DNA from 2 places in the Butyrivibrio sp. AE2032 genome. Region 1 is predicted to be linked to the other one. Evidence: riboswitches for the same ligand, from Rfam matches in the RefSeq annotation. Region 1 holds a riboswitch; the other holds the start of a gene.

What was found. Region 1 has a riboswitch for FMN ahead of BO18_RS10615 (ECF transporter S component). Riboswitches for the same ligand answer to the same signal wherever they lie in the genome.
Region 2: it holds a riboswitch for FMN, as region 1 does, so the genes downstream of both, BO18_RS23145 (ECF transporter S component) here and BO18_RS10615 (ECF transporter S component) in region 1, are expected to answer to the same signal.

Annotation. Positions count from the first base shown of each region.
Region 1 covers NZ_JNLF01000003.1:1,954,204-1,957,896, forward strand. The annotation lists gene BO18_RS10605 (UDP-N-acetylglucosamine 1-carboxyvinyltransferase) at 1-516, shown strand, start outside; gene BO18_RS10610 (HD-GYP domain-containing protein) at 579-1,655, opposite strand; FMN riboswitch at 1,740-1,857, shown strand; gene BO18_RS10615 (ECF transporter S component) at 2,023-2,802, shown strand; gene tsaE (tRNA (adenosine(37)-N6)-threonylcarbamoyltransferase complex ATPase subunit type 1 TsaE) at 2,973-3,410, shown strand; gene BO18_RS33965 (bifunctional tRNA (adenosine(37)-N6)-threonylcarbamoyltransferase complex dimerization subunit type 1 TsaB/ribosomal protein alanine acetyltransferase RimI) at 3,429-3,693, shown strand, end outside.
Region 2 covers NZ_JNLF01000005.1:1,225,296-1,228,988, forward strand. The annotation lists gene BO18_RS23135 (LicD family protein) at 1-21, opposite strand, end outside; gene BO18_RS23140 (LicD family protein) at 45-935, opposite strand; FMN riboswitch at 1,239-1,385, shown strand; gene BO18_RS23145 (ECF transporter S component) at 1,391-2,059, shown strand; gene BO18_RS23150 (alpha/beta hydrolase) at 2,252-3,139, opposite strand; gene BO18_RS23155 (O-antigen ligase family protein) at 3,162-3,693, opposite strand, start outside.

The sequences.
Region 1 (3,693 bases):
CTTGAGTCTATCAGTGCCAAGCTTGTTGAGATGGGATGCCAGATCCACGAGTCTGACGATGAAGTCAGAGTAGTGGCTACAAAGAGACTTCAGAATACACATGTTAAGACCCTTCCATATCCAGGATATCCTACGGATATGCAGCCACAGATCACAGTGGCACTTGGTCTTGCCAGTGGTATCAGTATCGTAACAGAGAGTATTTTCGAAAGCCGTTTCAAGTATGTTGATGAGCTCACCAGAATGGGCGCCAGCATCAAGGTTGAAGGAAGTACAGCTATTATAGAAGGCGTTGAAAGATATACAGGCGCCACAGTTTCAGCACCGGACCTTCGTGCCGGAGCAGCACTTGTTATCGCAGCTCTCACTGCAGAAGGCTTTTCTACAGTAGAGGATATCAAGTACATTGAAAGAGGCTATGAGGACTTCGAGATCAAACTCAGAGAGCTGGGTGGACAGATCGAGAAGGTTGAAGAAGATAGAGACGTGCAGAAGTTTAAGCTTAAGCACGCGTAAGGTAACAAATAGGACTTGGCATACAGTATGCCAGGTCCTTTCTACTTGTTACCCTATATCGTTCAGATGATCTCTTGAATATATACTCCCGGACATTTGCTAAGATCAATATAATCATTTCCAACCTTTATGGTAGGCTTGGACAGTGCGTTTATATTGATGAATATGATCTCGCCGATTTCTCCGGTATTAAGTCTTACTGTGTTGAAAAGATAAGTATTAACGATGTTGTGAAGGAAGGCGAGAAGCATTTCTGGGTCATATCTGTCAAAGCCTTCTTCAAACATTGATATCGCAATGAATGGACAAAGTGGACCTCTGTAGTACCTTGAGCTGGTCATGGCATCGTATACATCTGCTATGGCCACTACTTTGGCAAATTTATCTATCTGTGGTCCGGTCAGTTTTAAAGGATAACCAGAACCATCGCATCTTTCGTGGTGCATAAGTGCTGCATTCTTAACATGGCTGCTGACCTCGAGCTTTTCCAGCGCATCATAACCCTTCTGAGGATGGGTTTTGATTATGGCGTACTCATCATCGGTTAGATGTCCGGGTTTTGTTATGATGTTGTCGGGAATAAGTAGCTTTCCTATATCGTGTAGAAGCCCTGCCTGGGTAGCGGTCTGAATCTCGGATTCGTTCCATTTGAGCCATTGGGCTAAGATATTGCTTATCAGTGCAACATTTATACAGTGCGTGTAGGTTGCATCATCGTACATGCGAAGATTATGGAGCATATCGAAGATGCTTGATGCTCTTTTTCCATCTCCAAGAAGTGAATAGATGGGAGACATCATCTGGTCAAGGTCAAGTTCCTTGTTGCCTGCTATTATGTCTTTTATGGAGTGCTCGAATTTATCTGCGCACTGTTCGAAATCTTTTTTAAACTCTTTGAAATCTTCAGAATTCTTTAAGCGCTCAGAATAAGTAAGCCCTGAAGCTAAGCCTTCATCCAGGGTCTGGGCAGGTTCGTCCTCTACAAGGACATCATTTATTGAGTAGAAGACCAGTCTTGCAATGTCTTTCTGGGTGATCACGGTACCTTTTTCCATGAGTTTGTTGTTAGATTCATGGGTGAAGACATCGCTGGCCAGTATCATGCCAGGTATTAACTGTTTGCTGATTACTTTTTTCATACATTTAATTATATTTTTGCCTTAAACGCTTGTCAATTAGGGCTTGACAGCAATGTTTCACAGTAATATCATATCCACATAAAATAAATTCTTCGGGGCAGGGTGAAATTCCCTACCGGCGGTATAGTCCGCGACCCACTTCGGTGGCTGATCTGGTGAAACTCCAGAACCGACAGTAAAGTCTGGATGAGAGAAGAAGTGTCGTGCAGAGCACTTGATGAGGTTTTGACGAATCTAGTGCAAACCGGTTGTTTTACACTTGGCGAAGTTCTCTCGAGCCTAGTGAAAAACAACTTCCTTATTTTTTCCCACTTTATCTCTCCTTCAAAACAAATACCATTTACCCGATGAGAAAGAAGGAGAAAAAATGAACAACTTAAAATCCGCTCTCGAGATGATCGCGAGCAACACACAGCACTTTGTAGCACTTACGCTACTGATCCTGGCAGCTTTTGCCATCGCATACTTTGCAGAGACACAGGCACGCAAGCGCGAGATCAAGCAGACAGGAGCAACTGAGGATATGTTTAGCACAAGGAAGATTGCCATAATCGGCGTTTTCGCAGCTATCTCTTTTATCCTGATGCTCTTTGAATTCCCTCTTCCGTTTGCACCATCATTCTACAAATTTGACTTCAGTGATATTCCTGCTCTTATCGGCGGATTCGCAGCAGGCCCTATGGTTGCAGTAATGATCGAGTTCATCAAGGTTGTGTTGAACATTGCAATTCAGGGTCCTACACCTGGATTCATCGGTGAGATCGCAAACTTTGTTGTTGGCTCAGCTTTTGTAATCCCTGCAACAGTCATCTACAGATTTAAGAAGACCAGAAAGACAGCTCTTATCAGCTGCCTGACAGGTACACTTTGCATCACATTTGTAGGTGCATTCATTAACGCATTCTTCCTGCTTCCTGCTTATGCAGTTGCATTCGGACAGGGCGTTGATGCTTTCATAGCAGCAGGAACAGCAATTAACCCTGCAGTTACAAACCTGTTTACATTCTGTGCTCTTTGTGTAGCACCTTTCAATCTTTTAAAGGGCGTTGCAGACAGCGTTCTTACATTCCTTGTTTACAAGCAGCTCAGCCCAATCCTTAAGCTTACTCCAAGTCTTAAGAAGGCAGCTAAGGTAAACGAGGCCTAAGTACTCGGCTGAAAATCCATTTATAATAATCTCCACCGAGCGCCATGGGAACTACCCGTGGTGCTCATTTTTTATGTAATGCACCATTCTATTTGTGGTATACTTGGTGATATAGAAGACTAAAGTGGAGAAATCTGCATATCACCTAGTGCAAGCGTTGGGAGATTCGCATGGAAATTGTAACCAGACATGAAACAAATACTCCGGAGGAAACCTTTGAGATCGGACGCCGTATCGGAGAGAGCGCAGCCCCCGGTACCGTATTTACCCTGATCGGAGACCTGGGAGTTGGCAAAACTGTCCTTACCCAGGGTGTAGCAAAAGGTCTCGGAATAAAGGGGCCTGTCAGCAGTCCTACCTTCACTATCCTGCAGGTGTACGACGAGGGAAGACTTCCTTTCTATCATTTTGATGTGTACAGGATTGGCGACATCAGCGAGATGGATGAGATCGGCTATGAGGATTACTTCTACGGCGACGGAATATGTTTCATCGAATGGGCCAATCTTATCGAGGAGCTGCTCCCGGAGCACTATACAGAGATCGTGATCGAGAAGAACCTTGAAAAGGGCTTCGATTACAGACTCATAACCATGACTAAGAAATAAAAAGAGAAATCGGACAATATGAAGATACTTGGAATAGATACCTCAGGACTGGTAGGAACAGTCGCTATCTCAGACGGCGACCTTCTGACTGCCCAGTTCTCAATCCAATATAAAACAACACATTCAGAGATCCTGATGCCAATGCTTGAGGACATTGCAAAGAAGATCAACCTGGACCTCAAATCCATTGATGCAATTGCCATAGCAAAGGGGCCTGGATCCTTTACAGGACTAAGGATAGGAAGCGCAACAGCAAAGGGTCTGGCACTGGCACTAAATAAGC
Region 2 (3,693 bases), on a different contig from region 1:
CATTTCCTTGCTGCTGATCAAAGAGTTACTTCCTTCCTGCTGCCTTAATCCTCAAAAGAATCAGGGAACTTGTAGTCTCCGAAAGACGCGCGTACCGTCTTGTGGACATCCTTCGCATCCCCTTCGGGAGGCGTCATGTAATCGCCGTAGAGCTTCGTGAGCGCCGCGTCGTAATCCCTCTGCATCCTGACCTCAAACCCCTCGAACATGCCGGGGACCGTCGGGAACACCTGGTCGTATCTTAAGAGCGATGCCCTTATGTCGACTGCTTCCAGGTCATCGAAATTAATTATGTAATCGCTCTTCGGGTGCTGCACGAGCTGCTTATATTTCTCATACTGCTTCCTCGAAGCATCCGGATCGTTGTGATGGAAATCATACATAAGGCGCTTCATGAGGCTCATCACGAATGCCCTCGCACCCCTGTTCTTAACGATCTTCGACTTGAACTTGTAGTACATGTATCTGCGCTTGAGCTTCAGCGCCTTCTTGATCGTATCCTCAATCTTCGCAGGATCGTTGTCCACATAATCGAAAAGGAAGATGTCCAGATTGATCGCCTTGCCGAACTTGTCGCCGCTCAGCTCAAAGCAGTCGTTCCAGTACCCGAGCTCCATCTCCGTTCCGAGATAGTAGAGTCTCGGATAGACCTTCTCATGCCATTCGTAATCGCCGTCAGGACTTGCCAGATAAAGGTTCCCCGTATCCTGTGACTCGAAGACCTTCCTGAACTTCTCATAATCCTCGCGCATCATGCCGACATCGGCGTCATCATCCCATGGGATGAATCCCTGATGCCTGACCGCACCCAATTCGGTACCGTAGCAAACGAAGTATTCTATATCGTTGTCTCTGCAGATCTTGTCGAACTGGCGCAGCATGTCAGTGATGACATACTGGACCTTTTTCCTCGTATCTGATGAAATCCTCTCCATATATCCACTCCCGGCAGATTCACGGCAAGCGAACATAGACCCGCTCCGGCCGTGATAAGCGATTATAACACTATAATTTATTACAAGCAAAATTATATAAATATGACTCCGTAGTGAACGGCGGCCCGTTTCCGCTTCTTCGTCTCGTTCATAGTATCGAGCTTGCGATTCTGCAGTGCTCACGTTTCCGTACGAGTTCATAGCATTCAGCTTGCGACTTCCGCACAAGCGAAGCGCGGAGGACCCGGAGCAAGCGGAATTGCTATGAACGAGTCTTTACAAATCGTCTTTCCAATGTATAATTGAGGCGTCCAAGGCGGAGTGTGATTCTCCGACCGGCGGTGAGCGCCAGAAGCGTAAGCCCGCAAGCCTCATAATTTTTTTCAAGGTGAGGTTGACCCAGTGAGATTCTAGGGGCCGACGGTAAAGTCCGGAAGAAAGGAAGTGTATTTTCTATGACTGAAACTCAAGTAACCGTTAAGGCGGATTCCCGTGCTGCGCGCAAGATCATGATCCGCCGCATCGCCGCATGCGCCATCCTCACGGCAATGGCAGTACTCCTGATGTATCTCGAAGTGCCGCTCCCGTTCATGCCGGCATTCCTGAAATTCGATTTCGCCGAGCTTCCCGTACTCATCGGCACATTCGCTCTCGGCCCGGTCTGGGCCATCGTGATCGAGCTTCTAAAGAATCTCATCCACCTTCCCGTCACACAGACAATGGGTATCGGAGAGCTTTCAAACTTCATCACCGGAGTCATCTATGTCGGCACGGCAGGTCTCATCTACCGCAAGTTCCGCACGAGAAAAGGCGCTGCAGTATCCATGATTATCTCAACACTCGTTCTCGCTCTGATCGCAATCCCCGTAAACGCATTCATCACATTGCCTCTCTACGGTTCTGCGATGGGATTCCCTCTTGAAGCCATCATCGGAATGAGCGCAGGCGCCAATCCGCTCGTAAAGGACAAGATCTCGCTGCTCCTCGCAGTATTCGTTCCCTTCAACCTTTTCAAGGGTATCGTTGTCGGCACGATCACATTCTTCGTTTACAAGCCTATCTCAAAGCTGATCAACAGGACTTACGATCAGACGCACGAACAGCCCAAGAACAAAAGGGCGTGATACTTTCGTCTGCAGAAGGTGCACCAGTGCTGATTTTCGTGCTGTTTTTAACCGGATTTCGGTACTGAAAAATGCACTTTTAACCTTTTTGCTCTTTTGAGTACGTTTTTTCGCCGTAATCCGTACTCTCCGGTGCACTTCGCGGAATCACCCTGTCACGCTGAGATGCATATCAGAGCACTCTTGCCGATCCTATCTTCTCCCGACCGCATTCTCGGCGATCATGGATATCGCCTTGACCGACTGAGGCCATTCGGGATGTGCTACCGGGAAGACGTGGTGCATTATGAGGTCGCCGTCGTTTTCGGCATCGTAGAAGAGCACGTTCTCGAAATGCTTGCTGAACTCGCGGTCCTGTTCGCGGAGGAAGTCCTCTTCGCCCGTGATTATCGCGAGCCTTAAGTCGGTGTCGCGCTCCGCTATGAGGTTGAGATCGTAGACATAATCCGGAAGGCGCAGAGGTTCATTTTTGGTGTTGATCTGTTTCTCGAAATATATACCAGGGAAACCTTTCCTGGGGTTTCTGATGCCGGGACAGACAAGGCCGGCCGACTGAACGGTGCCGTTGAGCTTTTCGAAAACCCACAGGCCGTGACGGATATGTCTGCTCCTTGCGGCAATGGCGACAAGGTAAGCCAGGTACCCGCCGGCGGAATCTCCGACAGTATGGAAGGTCCTGATGCCGTATTTGCTGCTGATGTAGTTCATCGCATGGAATATCTCGTTTACTATCTGCGATATGTCGGAATCGGGCATTAGAGTGTAGTCGACATTTACGACCGGGATGCCGGCCTTTATCGCAAGGTGCATGCCGAAGTTCTGGTCAAGGACCTTGCTGCCGTATACGAATGCTCCGCCGTGGATCAGGATGAAGCATTCCTTGGGGCCGTAACAGCCGAACGGTGTATAGACGTCGAGCTTTAAGGGTTCGTTTCCGTTCTTGTAAACGAAGTCCATCTCCGCCTTGCATTCGGCCGGGAAAACCTCTTCTTCGAGTCTCGGTGCGTCGCTGATCGTGCAGTTCTTTATGAAGAGCTGTCTGTTCTTCTCTGCTTTATAACGGACAAAAGAATTGAGCATGTGACGCCTCCTTTATGTGAGGTCAGCCTTTCTTCAGCGAGACAGGCTTGGTCCTTGGTAACAGCAGACCGGCGATGATCCAGAAATACGGTGCAACATTCATAATGCTGCTGCTCAATGTGGCCTGTGCCGCGTATGCGATGAAGACGCCCAGGAAGATCCATGTGAGGCTTCTCTTCACATCGTCCTTCTCGGTGAAGACTGTCTTGACCGCACCTGCGCCTGCACAGATAAGCATTACGAGATAATTAACGAGGGCAAATACACCCTGTGTTGCGAGCGTGTGAATGTATTCACAGTGTCCCTTGGACTGTACATAGTCACCCTGCTTCCATCCGGGCATTTCCCTGAATGCCTGTGCAAGGTTATCGAGACCGATACCCGTAAGCCAGTGCCTGCGGACGCTGTTGAGCGCGGCTCTCCATATCCTGCCTCTGCCGTTTCCGAAACCGTCGCTTCCGGCCTTTTCCTGGAGATCCTCGGCAGTAACTTCGATCCTGCTCGTGATGTAAGGCGTGCAGATAATTGCGATGATGATGACCGCGATGTAACCG